2 regions of the Cupriavidus sp. HE11 genome follow, and region 2 is predicted to be linked to the other one. Evidence: predicted binding sites of a transcription regulator. Region 2 holds the regulator's gene; the other holds the start of a gene.

Region 1 (5,839 bases), 780 kb from region 2:
ACCCCGCCGTTCGACGCCCACCCCGGCGCGAATGGGGTAGACGTTTCCCTCTACCGCTCGCGGCGTGCCCGCACGGGCTGGCCCCAGCGGTCTGCCTCGTCGCGTGCCAGCGGAAACTCCGCCGGCTGGCCAGCATCCCATTCGGGATTGCATATCTCGCCGAACACCTGGCGCAGACGCTGGCCCCAGGTGTCCCGGATCATGCGGAAGTAGGCGTTCTTCTCGTCGATGTTGACGAAGCGCGTCACGCGCAGCGAATCGGCTTCGTACACCAGCAGGTCCAGCGGCAGGCCTACCGAGATATTCGACTTGAGCGTCGAATCCATCGAGATCAGTGCGCACTTGGCAGCCTCGCCCAGCGGCAGCGACGGCGACACCACGCGGTCGACGATCGGCTTGCCGTACTTGGCCTCGCCAATCTGGAAGTAGCAGTTCTCGGGCGACGCCTCGACGAAATTGCCAGCCGCATAGATATTGAACAGCCGCGTGCGCTCGCCGCGGATCTGGCCGCCGAAGATCATGCTGACATTGAAGTCGATGCCGGCCTCGCGCAGCGCGTGGGCATCGCGCTTGTGCACGGCGCGCACGGCGTCGCCGACGATCGTGGCGGCTTCGAACATGTCGCGGGCCGTCCACAGCGACCGCTTCTCGTCGCGCGCCTCGGCCAGCAGTTGCCGCACCGACTGGCTGATCGCCAGGTTGCCGGCCGTCATCAGCACCAGCACGCGATCGCCCGGCTCTTCGAAGACCGTCATCTTGCGCGCGGTGGAAATCGCATCCACCCCGGCATTGGTTCGGGAATCGGACAGGAATACCAGACCGGCATCCAGTCGCATCGCTACGCAGTACGTCATGAACAGGTGTCTTTTTTGGGGGGCGCCGCTGGAGAGGCGGCAAATTTGCATTCTAGCCGCTCGGCAAAACGCTACGCCGTTTGAATGGCCGGACCGGCCGCTCAGGCAGCGGCCGTAATCGCAATATCGACGTCGAGCGTTTCGCCGGCACCGCCCTCCAGGATGCCCCGGATTGGTGCGGCGGAGGCGTAGTCACGCCCCACGGCGAGCCGCACATGGCGTGCGTCTGTCACACAGCGGTGCGTCACGTCGATACTGCACCAGAGGCCTCGGCCGGCGTCCAGGCAGACATCGGCCCAGGCATGGCTGGCGAGCGCCGTGGCGGCCGGATCATAGAAGTAGCCACTGACATAGCGAGCCGGGATGCCCAGCGCGCGGCAGGCGGCCACCATCACCTGCGCCTGGTCCTGGCATACGCCGCTGCCCAGCTGGAAAGCCTGCGCGGCCGACGTGCCGACATTGGTCGTATTGGCCTTGTAGCGCACACGGTCGGCAATGCCACCCGCCAGGGCCAGCAATGCCGACAGGTCGTGGCCGGCCGCCACATAGGGCGCCGCAAACGCCTGCATGCCGTGCGGGGCCTGCGTAAGCGGCGTAGTCGACACAAAATACAGCGGCGACACGCGTGACTCGCCCGAATCTGGCTGATCGACGAAAGCGTGGTGGCCGCCATGTTGGCCCGCACCGCCCTGCACTTCCACCTCGCCGGTAGCGGTAATGGCGATGGTGCGGGCCGGGCCGGCCATGGTGAAGTTGTGGACGATATTGCCGAAGCCGTCGCGCGCCTCGGTCAGGTTGCCCGGCGCCGAAAGTTGCCAGTCCTGCACCGACTGCAGCGGCCCCGAGCGCGGGGCCAGCCGCAGTTCATGCACGCTGCGGCGCACCGGTTCGGTGTATTGGTAGACGGTCTTGTGGTGGATCCTGTATTTCACGATGCGTATCGCGCGCCCGGCACGGCACCTGCCGGTGCTTCACTGGCCCGATGCATGACGCATCGGGCACATGCAAGACGATTCAGGCGGCCTGCAACGGCACGAGGAAATCCCGGCTGATGCCATTGCCGAGATCGCCGATGCGCTCCAGGAAGCTGGTCAGGTACGCGTGCAGCCCGACGGCAAAGATATCGTCGATGCGCGCGTATTTGAGGTCGGCGTGGAGTTTACCAGCCTGGCGCTCGGTCTCCGACGATTGCTGGTTGGAAACCAGCGCCAGGATCGCCACCACTTCGTCCATGCTCGACACCAGCGAGCGCGGCATGTCCGGCCGCAGGACCAACAGCTCGGCCACGCGCTGCGGCGTGATCACGGCGCGGTAGATCTTGCGGTAAACCTCGAAGCCCGACACCGACCGCAGCACGGCTGCCCAGTGGTAGAAGTCGTTCTGCTCGCGGTTCGGATCGCTGTCGTCGCGGCCCGACGCCTGGAACTTGACGTCCAGGATCCGCGCCGTGTTGTCGGCGCGCTCCAGGAACGTGCCCAGGCGCATGAAGTGGAACGCGTCGTCCTTGAGCATCGTGCCGAACTGCACGCCGCGCGCCAGGTGCGAACGGAACTTGACCCATTCGAAGAAGCGCGACGGGTCATCGCGCAGTTCGCCATCGGCGATCATGCGCTGCACGTCCAGCCACGTGGTGTTGATTGTCTCCCAGACCTCGGTCGTCAGCGACCCCCGCACCGCCCTCGCATTCTCGCGCGCCGCACGCAGGCAGCTCATGATCGACGACGGGTTGGTCATGTCGCGCACCATGAAATCGATCACGTCGTCACGGTGCAGCAGGCCGTACTTGTGGTCGTAGGCCTGAGTCAGTTCGGAGATATCGAGCATCGCCCACCAGCCCTGCTCGGCCACTTCGGCCGACTGCGGCAGCAGCGAGGTCTGGTAGTTGACGTCGAGCATGCGCGCGGTGTTTTCCGCACGCTCGGTGTAGCGGGCCATCCAGAACAGGTGGTCGGCGGTACGGCTCAGCATGATGGGGTCTCCCGGCGATCAGTGTGTTCGGCTTCAGCGTTCCAGCACCCAGGTGTCCTTGGTGCCGCCGCCCTGCGAGGAATTCACCACCAGCGACCCCTCGCGCAGCGCCACGCGGGTCAGGCCGCCCGGCACCATGCGCACTTCCTTGCCCGACAGCACGAACGGCCGCAGGTCGATATGGCGCGGCGCGATGCCCGATTCCACATAGGTCGGGCACGTGGACAGCGCCAGCGTAGGCTGGGCGATGTACTGCTCGGGCCGGGCCTTGACCACCTCGCGGAACTGGTCGATTTCGGCCTTCGTCGCCGCCGGGCCCACCAGCATGCCGTAGCCGCCGGCGCCGTGGGTTTCCTTGACCACCAGGTCGGCCATATGGTCGAGCACGTATTGCAGGTCGTCCGGCCGCCGGCACATGTAGGTGGGCACGTTCGACAGGATGGCCTCTTCGCCCAGGTAGAAGCGGATCATGTCCGGCACATACGGATAGATCGACTTGTCGTCGGCCACGCCGGTGCCGATGGCATTGGAGATCGTCACGTTGCCGGCGCGATAGACCGACAGCAGCCCGGCCGCGCCCAGCGTCGAATCTGGCCGGAACACAAGCGGATCGAGAAAGTCGTCGTCCACGCGGCGGTAGATCACGTCGATGCGCTGCGGCCCCTGCGTGGTACGCATGTAGAGGTGGTCGTCTTCCACGAACAGGTCGCTGCCTTCCACCAGTTCCACGCCCATCTGCTGGGCCAGGAACGCATGCTCGAAGTAGGCCGAGTTGTACATGCCCGGCGTGAGCACCACCACGGTGGGATCGGCAATGTTCTGCGGCGACACGCTGCGCAGCATGTCGAGCAGCAGGTCGGGATAGTGCGCCACCGGCGCCACGCGGTTGCGCGCGAACAGGTCGGGGAACAACCGCATCATCATCTTGCGGTTTTCCAGCATGTACGACACGCCCGACGGCACACGCAGATTGTCTTCCAGCACGTAGAACTCGCCCTGGCCGGCGCGCACCACATCGATGCCGGCCACATGCGCGTAGATGTCGCGCGGCACGTCGATGCCGAGCATCTCGGGCCGGTACTGGGCGTTGTTGTAGATCTGGTCAGGCGGGATCACACCGGCGCGGATAATGTCCTGCCCGTGATAGATGTCGTGGATGAAGCGGTTCAGCGCCGCCACCCGCTGCCGCAGGCCGCGCTCCAGCGTGGCCCATTCACTGGCCGGGAACACGCGCGGGATCACGTCGAACGGGATGGTCCGCTCGGTGCCGCTGTTGGACTCGTCCTTGTCGCCGTAGACGGCGAAGGTGATGCCCACGCGCCGGAAGATCAGGTCCGCCTCCGCGCGCTTGTTGTCCATCGTCGCCGCGGACTGCCGCCCCAGCCAGTCCGCAAAACTCCGGTAGTGGGACCGGACCGCCCCTGGCGGCAACACCTGTCCGGCCTCGACGGCCGTTACCGTGCCGTCCTCTCGCCCTTCCAGCATCTCGTCGAAAAACCGCGCCGCCATGATGGCCGCTCCTTCGTGGAAATGGGCGCCTGCCGCGGTCCGTGCCGCGTGACTGCTCTTCGGCCTTGCTGCACGGCACTTCCGCCGGCCGCCCGTTTATCGATGCCTCGTCGAGTCGACTCTTCCAGCATATCCGCACCGGCAAATCCCGCAAGGGGTTGCATGTACAAGACATGCGCCGGTACGCAACACGGTTTAGCAAGATGCTTGCCAGCCACGCCAGGCCGGCCATGGTGCAAGGTCAGTGCGCGGTCTTTGCCTGGCCCGCGCAGGAGGCGGATTCCGGCGGACACTTGGCCAGGATGTCCTGGACCAGGACTTCGGGCGCGCGGCGGATATCCAGCACCAGCGCGTCCTGCGGCTCTTCCAGCGTCTCGAACTGGCTCTGCAGCAGCGCCGGATTGAAGAAGTGGTCCGAACGGGCCGACAGCCGGCCGCCGATCGTGGCGGCGTCGCCCTTCATGAACACGAACGTCACGCCGCCATCGGGCGGGGTCAGGCGGTCGCGATAGGTCTGGCGCAGCGCCGAACAGGTGAATACGTGGGTGCGACCCTCGGCGCGGGCGGCATCGATCGCCGCGCGCATGGCCGCCAGCCAGGGCCAGCGGTCTTCGTCGGTCAGCGGCACGCCGGCGTGCATCTTGGCCTTGTTGGCCTCGCTGTGAAAGGTGTCGGCATCATGAAAGCCGCAGTGCAGTTGCTGTGCCAGCAACTGACCCACGGTGGTCTTGCCGCTGCCGGAAACGCCCATCAGGATATAGATCATGTCTGCTCCATCGAACATGGTGTCGGGTGGTATTGCCACCCTTGTCGGTAGCCGCCGACCACGCACTGGCGTGGCCCGGCGGTGCCCCGGCGCGCCAGCGCCACGGGGAATACGGAATGTCTGAAAGATTGGCCGGAGCGGGTCGGTGCCTGCCCGGACGTCCGGCTATTGTGCGACGGCGGACGCGGTTTTGACAGCCGCGCCAGGCGTGCCCGACGGCGCGGCATCGGCCTCGGACAGGTCGAGCGCGCTGCCGCCCTCCTCGGCAATGCGGGCATGGCGCCGGAACAGCCCGAACAGGCCACGGCCCATGCTGAAGTTCGCGAAATCGTCTGCCGGTGCCGGTGCCGGCGTGCGCGCGGCGAAATCGGCCTGCACGCCAGCGTCGCCGACCAGCTCGAGCCAACCGGCCAGTGCATCGACGCGAATGACGTCGCCGTCCCGCACACGGGCCAGCGCGCCGCCCACAAGTGCCTCGGGACCCACATGGATTACGGCCGGCACCTTGCCCGACGCGCCCGACATGCGGCCATCGGTAACCAGCGCCACCTTGTGGCCGGCGTCTTGCAGCGCGCCCAGCGCCGGGGTCAGCCGATGCAGTTCGGGCATGCCGTTGGCATTCGGGCCCTGGAAGCGCACCACTGCCACCACGTCGCGATTGAGTTCGTCGGCCTCGAATGCGGCCTGCAGCGCCTCCTGCGAATCGAACACGCGCGCCGGGGCTTCCACGACGCGGTGCTCG
Region 2 (5,839 bases):
CGGTGCTGTCGCCCCGCGCGGACGCCAGCGCCCCGGCCGCGTCCAGCGCGCCGCTGGACCTGAAGCCGTCCACCGCGCCCAAGCCTTAACGTTTTACCTCCAGCCAGTCCTGATGAACGATACCGCCACGCTCGCCGCCTCTGCCCCGTCCAACGCATCCGCCGTCCGCACCGACAGCAGCACACTGGTCGTGCGTCACCTGAAGAAGCGCTACGGCACGCGCACGGTGGTCAAGGACGTATCGCTCGATGTGAAAAGCGGCGAGGTGGTGGGGCTGCTTGGCCCCAATGGCGCGGGCAAGACCACGTCGTTCTACATGATCGTGGGCCTGGTGGCGCTGGACGAGGGCGACATCGTCCTCGACGACGAGCACATCAGCGGCCTGGCCATTCACGAACGCGCCCGCATGGGCCTGTCCTACCTGCCGCAGGAAGCGTCGGTCTTCCGCAAGCTCAACGTGGAAGAGAATATCCGCGCGGTGCTGGAGCTGCAGCTGGAGAACGGCAAGCCGCTGCCGAAGGCCGAGATCGAACGCCGCCTGGATTCGCTGCTGGACGACCTGCAGATTGCCCACCTGCGCAACAACCCCGCGCTGTCGCTGTCGGGCGGCGAGCGCCGCCGCGTGGAAATCGCCCGTGCGCTGGCGTCGTCGCCGCGCTTCATCCTGCTCGACGAGCCGTTTGCAGGCGTGGACCCGATCGCCGTAGGCGAAATCCAGCGGATCGTGAGCTTCCTGAAGGCGCGCAATATCGGCGTGCTGATCACCGACCACAATGTGCGCGAAACGCTGGGCATCTGCGACCACGCGTACATCATCAGCGAAGGCACCGTGCTGGCCGCCGGCCAGCCCGAGGAAATCATCGCCAACGAGTCGGTGCGACGCGTCTACCTGGGCGAAAACTTCCGCATGTAAGCCCCCGGCCGCCCTTGCGGCCGCTCTTCCGACGGGCCATCCGGCACGTCATCGGCAGGTCATTTCTACCGCACTTGCCAACGGTTTTTCCAAAGCCGTTTCCGATCAGGAAGCCGAAGCGATAGGTTGTAGCAAATTCCGTTCCAACAACGGAAAGATGCGCATAGAATAGGTCGCATGAAACCTTCGCTTCAGCTCCGCCTCTCCCAGCATCTGGCCCTGACGCCGCAACTGCAACAGTCCATCCGGCTGCTGCAGCTTTCCACGCTCGAACTGCAACAGGAAGTGGAACAGGCGCTGACGGAAAACCCGCTGCTTGAACGCGAGAACGACTGGATCGAAAGCCCGCTGCGCGTGGCGGCGGACGGCTCCGTCAACCTGCAGAGCGCCCCGGCGCCGGCCCCGGCCGAGCCGCAGGCCAACGGTGACGACCGCGCCGAGCACGCGGCTGGCGGCGACGAAGAAGGTTTTAGCGATTCCGCGAGCGAAGACTATGGCAGCGACTGGAGCCTGGACGACTTCGCTCGCCGTCCGCAGAACGACGAAGACGAAAAGACGCCGATGCAGTTACGCGATGCGGACCCCACGCTGCGCGAATACCTGATGGAACAGCTGACGCCGCTGAAGATTTCGGCGCGCGACAAGGGCCTGGCCATTTTTCTGATCGAATCGCTCGACGACGACGGATACCTGAGTGCGTCACTCGAGGAAATCTGCACCGAACTGCCCGAAGAGCTGGAATTCGAGATCGAGGAAGTGCAGGCCATGCTGACGCTGCTGCAGAGCTTCGATCCGCCGGGCGTGGGCGCGCGCAATGCCGCCGAGTGCCTGAGCCTGCAACTGAAGCGGCTGCAGCATCCGCAACGCGAACTGGCCCTGTCCATCGTCAACCATCATCTTGAACTGCTGGCCGTAAGGGATTACACGCGTCTCAAGAAAGCGCTGCAGGTTGACGAAATTGCACTAAAGGCGGCGCACGATCTGATCCGCTCGCTGGCACCGTACCCGGGGCATGCGTACAGCCGCCCCGAAGCGGATTTCGTGGTGCCCGACGTGTTCGTGCGCAAGAGCGGCAGCAGCTGGATTGCACAGCTGAATCCGGACGTCATGCCGCGCCTGCGCATCAACGACATGTACGCGCAGATTTTGCGCGGTGCAAAAGGAGAAGCGGGTGCGGCGGGCCTGCAGCAGAAGCTGCAGGAAGCCCGGTGGCTCATCAAGAACATTCAGCAGAGATTCGACACGATCCTGCGTGTGGCGCAGGCAATTGTGGAGCGTCAGAAGAACTTCTTTTCGCACGGCGAAATAGCAATGCGCCCCTTGGTTTTGCGGGAAATAGCCGATACACTCGGTTTACATGAGTCGACCATTTCCCGGGTGACTACGAACAAATACATGGCCACGCCAATGGGTACTTTCGAGTTGAAGTACTTCTTTGGTAGCCACGTCTCCACGGAGACGGGCGGCGCGGCCTCATCCACGGCGATCCGCGCGCTGATCAAGCAACTGATAGGAGCCGAAGACCCCAGGAATCCTCTTTCCGACAGCCGCATCGCCGAATTGCTGGGCGAACAGGGCTTTGTGGTCGCACGCCGCACGGTGGCCAAATACCGCGAAGCGCTGAAGATCCCCGCAGTGAATCTCCGCAAGTCTTTGTAGCCGAGCCGCAACCGCCTGCCTGGTGCGGCTCTTTCAGAAGGAGAAGCGCTATGAACTTCAAGATCAGTGGACACCACCTCGACATCACGCCGCCGCTGCGTGAGTATGTGGAAACGAAACTGGAGCGAATTGTCAGACATTTCGATCAGGTCATTGGCGTGAGCGTGCTGCTATCTGTCGACAACCACAAGGAAAAGGACAAGCGTCAGTACGCGGAAATCAATCTTCATCTCAAGGGCAAGGACATCTTCGTCGAAGCGCACCATGAAGACCTGTACGCCGCGATCGACTGTCTGGTCGACAAGCTCGACCGGCAGGTGATCCGCTACAAGGACCGCGTGCAAGGCCATGACCGGGAAGCGGTCAAGTACCAGATGGCTGAAGCCCAACTACAGCAACAATAGGCTGGCAACCCGTGAACTGCCCCTCCAGGTGGACTTGAACATCCCCCGAAAGGACTGATAGGAAGAGAGCAAAGCCGCGCAGATGCGCGGCTTTTTTGATGGGTGCACGCTCCCGGCAGGCCGAAACTCTCCGTTACCTTCGCGCCACGGCAGAAACCATTTGATTCACCGGGGGTGTTCGCATCTTGCGCGGCTCGGTGTATGCTGCGCCATACAATAACGACAGGCAGAACGGTCCCGGTGACCCGCACGGCATACCGCATGACGGAAGATCATGCAGGCGCTGGCGGCAATACCCGGGTGGGCAATCCGGCCGGCCAACCGCGGCACCACCCGCGGCGCCGGCGCTGCAGCGCACAAGCGCGCTGTAGCCCTGCTCTATAATGAGCCGGACGCTCCAATGCGTGCGTCCACCAAGCACTCGATATCCTGAATTGCCCCATCCGGCGGGACGGCATTTGTGCGCCGTATCGCCAACCTGACTTCTCGTGCATCGCCCATGAATCGTTTGGCCAAATTGCTGCCACCCGGCAACATCCACCTCGACGTCACCGTCACCAGCAAGAAGCGGGTCTTCGAGCAAGCCGGGCTCCTGTTCGAGAACAACCATGGTGTGGCCCGGGCCACCGTCACGGACAACCTTTTCGCGCGCGAATCGCTTGGCTCGACTGGCCTGGGTGCCGGCGTGGCCATTCCGCACGGCCGCATCAAGGGCCTGAAGCAGCCGCTGGCCGGCTTCATGCGCCTGGCCGAACCGATTCCGTTCGAATCGCCCGACGGCAAGCCGGTCTCGCTATTGATTTTCCTGCTGGTGCCCGAACAGGCCACGCAGCAGCACCTCGAAATTCTCTCGGAAATCGCACAATTGCTGTCGGATCGCGAGATGCGCGAAGGCCTGGCCACGCTGCCCACGCCCGAAGCCGTCCACCAGTTGCTGACCGAATGGCATCCGTGACGATCCGCCGGCTGGCCTGGCTGGCCGGCTGAAGCCATACCCCGCCCCCTCGTAGAAAGTCATCCCGCATGGAACTCACCGGCGTCACCTCGCAGTCGATCTTCGACGACAACGCAGCCGACATCAAACTGTCGTGGGTCGCCGGTCTGGAAGGGGCCGACCGTGCCTTCGATGTCGAATTCGCTCGCGAAGCCACTTCGGCCGCCGACCTGGTGGGCCACCTGAACCTGATCCACCCGAACCGGATCCAGGTACTGGGCAAGCCCGAGATCCAGTATTACCAGCGACTGGACGACGAACCGCGCAAGCGCCAGATGGGCGAGCTGATCCTGCTGGAGCCTCCGTTCCTGGTGGTGGCCGATGGCATGGAGCCCCCGCCCGACCTGGAATTGCGTTGCACGCGCTCGTCGACCCCGCTGTTCACGACGCCGGTGTCCTCGGCGGCCGTGATCGATCACCTGCGCCTGTACCTGTCGCGCATCTCGGCACCGCGCGTGACGATGCACGGGGTGTTCCTCGACATCCTGGGCATGGGCGTGCTGATCATGGGCGAATCGGGCCTGGGCAAGAGCGAACTGGGTCTGGAACTGATCTCGCGCGGCCATGGCCTGGTGGCCGACGATGCCGTCGATTTTGTCCGGCTGGGCCCTGATTTCATCGAAGGCCGCTGCCCGCCCCTGCTGCAGAACCTGCTGGAAGTGCGCGGCCTGGGCCTGCTCGATATCAAGACGATCTTTGGCGAAACGGCGGTGCGCCGGAAGATGAAGCTCAAGCTCGTGGTGCAACTGGTGCGCCGCAACGACGGCGAGTTCGAGCGGCTGCCGCTCGATTCCCAGTACCTCGATGTGCTGGGGCTGCCGATCCACATGGTGAAGATCCAGGTGGCAGCCGGCCGCAACCTGGCCGTTCTGGTGGAAGCCGCCGTGCGCAACACGATCCTGCGCCTGCGCGGCATCGACACGCTGCGCGACTTCATGGACCGCCAGCGTGCTGCCATGCAGGCCGACGTGGTGTCGCGGGGCCAGGGTCGCCTGCTCTGAGCCATCGCCGCACCCAAACCGTGCAAACGCCCGCTTCACGCGGGCGTTTTTCATTTGCTTACAAGCCTGGCGCGACCCCTCGTCAACGAACTGCTGGTGGACGCCGTTTTGTGCTGTAATGGGCGCCGAGCCCATGTTCCGCCAGACGCCGGCATGGCGCGCGGCCACGATGTGTTTCCACAGCCAGGAGAGAAGCATGAAGAAGCTGATCGCGATGTGTGTGCTGGTTACCCCCCTGTTCGCCACGGGCGCGTTTGCCCAGGGCGCTTCGGCCCCGGCCGCTGCCGAGAAGTCCGGCAAGACCGCGCAGCAGGAAAAGATGGCCGCCTGCTCCAAGGCCAACAAGGGCAAGAAGGGCGACGAATACAAGAAGGCACAGAGCGAGTGCCTGTCGGGTAGCGGCCCCGCACCGGCAGCCGCCGCCGAGCCGAAGACCCAGCAGGAAAAGATGGCCGCCTGTTCCAAGGCCAACAAGGGCAAGAAGGGCGACGAATACAAGAAGGCGCAGAGCGAGTGCCTGTCGGCCAAGCCGGCAACCTGATCGGCCCATGGCAGCCCGATAGGCGACCCGCTTACGGCGATTTCCCCCGCGAAAATGGCGAATCCTCTGCGATTCGCCATTTTTGTCTGGGACAACCTGTCATGACGCGGTTACCTTGCGGTGCTATCCTTGCGTCGCTATGCGGATCATTCTCATCACCGGAATTTCCGGCTCCGGCAAGTCTGTCGCCCTGAACGTCCTGGAAGATGCAGGCTACTACTGCGTCGACAATCTGCCGGCCCAGTTCATCCCCGAGCTTACGGCCTATCTGGCCGACCAGGGGTACTCCCATCTTGGCGTGGCCACCGACATTCGCAGCCGCGAGTC

The links. Region 2 encodes sigma-54, which starts transcription at its own class of promoters, with help from an activator protein. Its sites were predicted from a motif close to TGGCANGNAANCTGCTTT; they were not measured.
Region 1: ACOABP_RS14270 (circularly permuted type 2 ATP-grasp protein) is a predicted target of sigma-54. The motif match lies at 4,527-4,544, and genes of this name have one in related genera.

The regions. Positions count from the first base shown of each region.
Region 1 covers NZ_CP184464.1:3,073,282-3,079,120, reverse strand. The annotation lists gene ACOABP_RS14285 (proteasome-type protease) at 51-854, opposite strand; gene ACOABP_RS14280 (transglutaminase family protein) at 956-1,786, opposite strand; gene ACOABP_RS14275 (alpha-E domain-containing protein) at 1,869-2,822, opposite strand; gene ACOABP_RS14270 (circularly permuted type 2 ATP-grasp protein) at 2,856-4,331, opposite strand; gene ACOABP_RS14265 (gluconokinase) at 4,573-5,097, opposite strand; gene edd (phosphogluconate dehydratase) at 5,263-5,839, opposite strand, start outside.
Region 2 covers NZ_CP184464.1:2,290,306-2,296,144, reverse strand. The annotation lists gene lptA (lipopolysaccharide transport periplasmic protein LptA) at 1-89, shown strand, start outside; gene lptB (LPS export ABC transporter ATP-binding protein) at 113-913, shown strand; gene ACOABP_RS10680 (RNA polymerase factor sigma-54) at 1,091-2,572, shown strand; gene hpf (ribosome hibernation-promoting factor, HPF/YfiA family) at 2,623-2,976, shown strand; gene ptsN (PTS IIA-like nitrogen regulatory protein PtsN) at 3,476-3,931, shown strand; gene hprK (HPr(Ser) kinase/phosphatase) at 4,000-4,971, shown strand; gene ACOABP_RS10660 (PsiF family protein) at 5,168-5,512, shown strand; gene rapZ (RNase adapter RapZ) at 5,652-5,839, shown strand, end outside.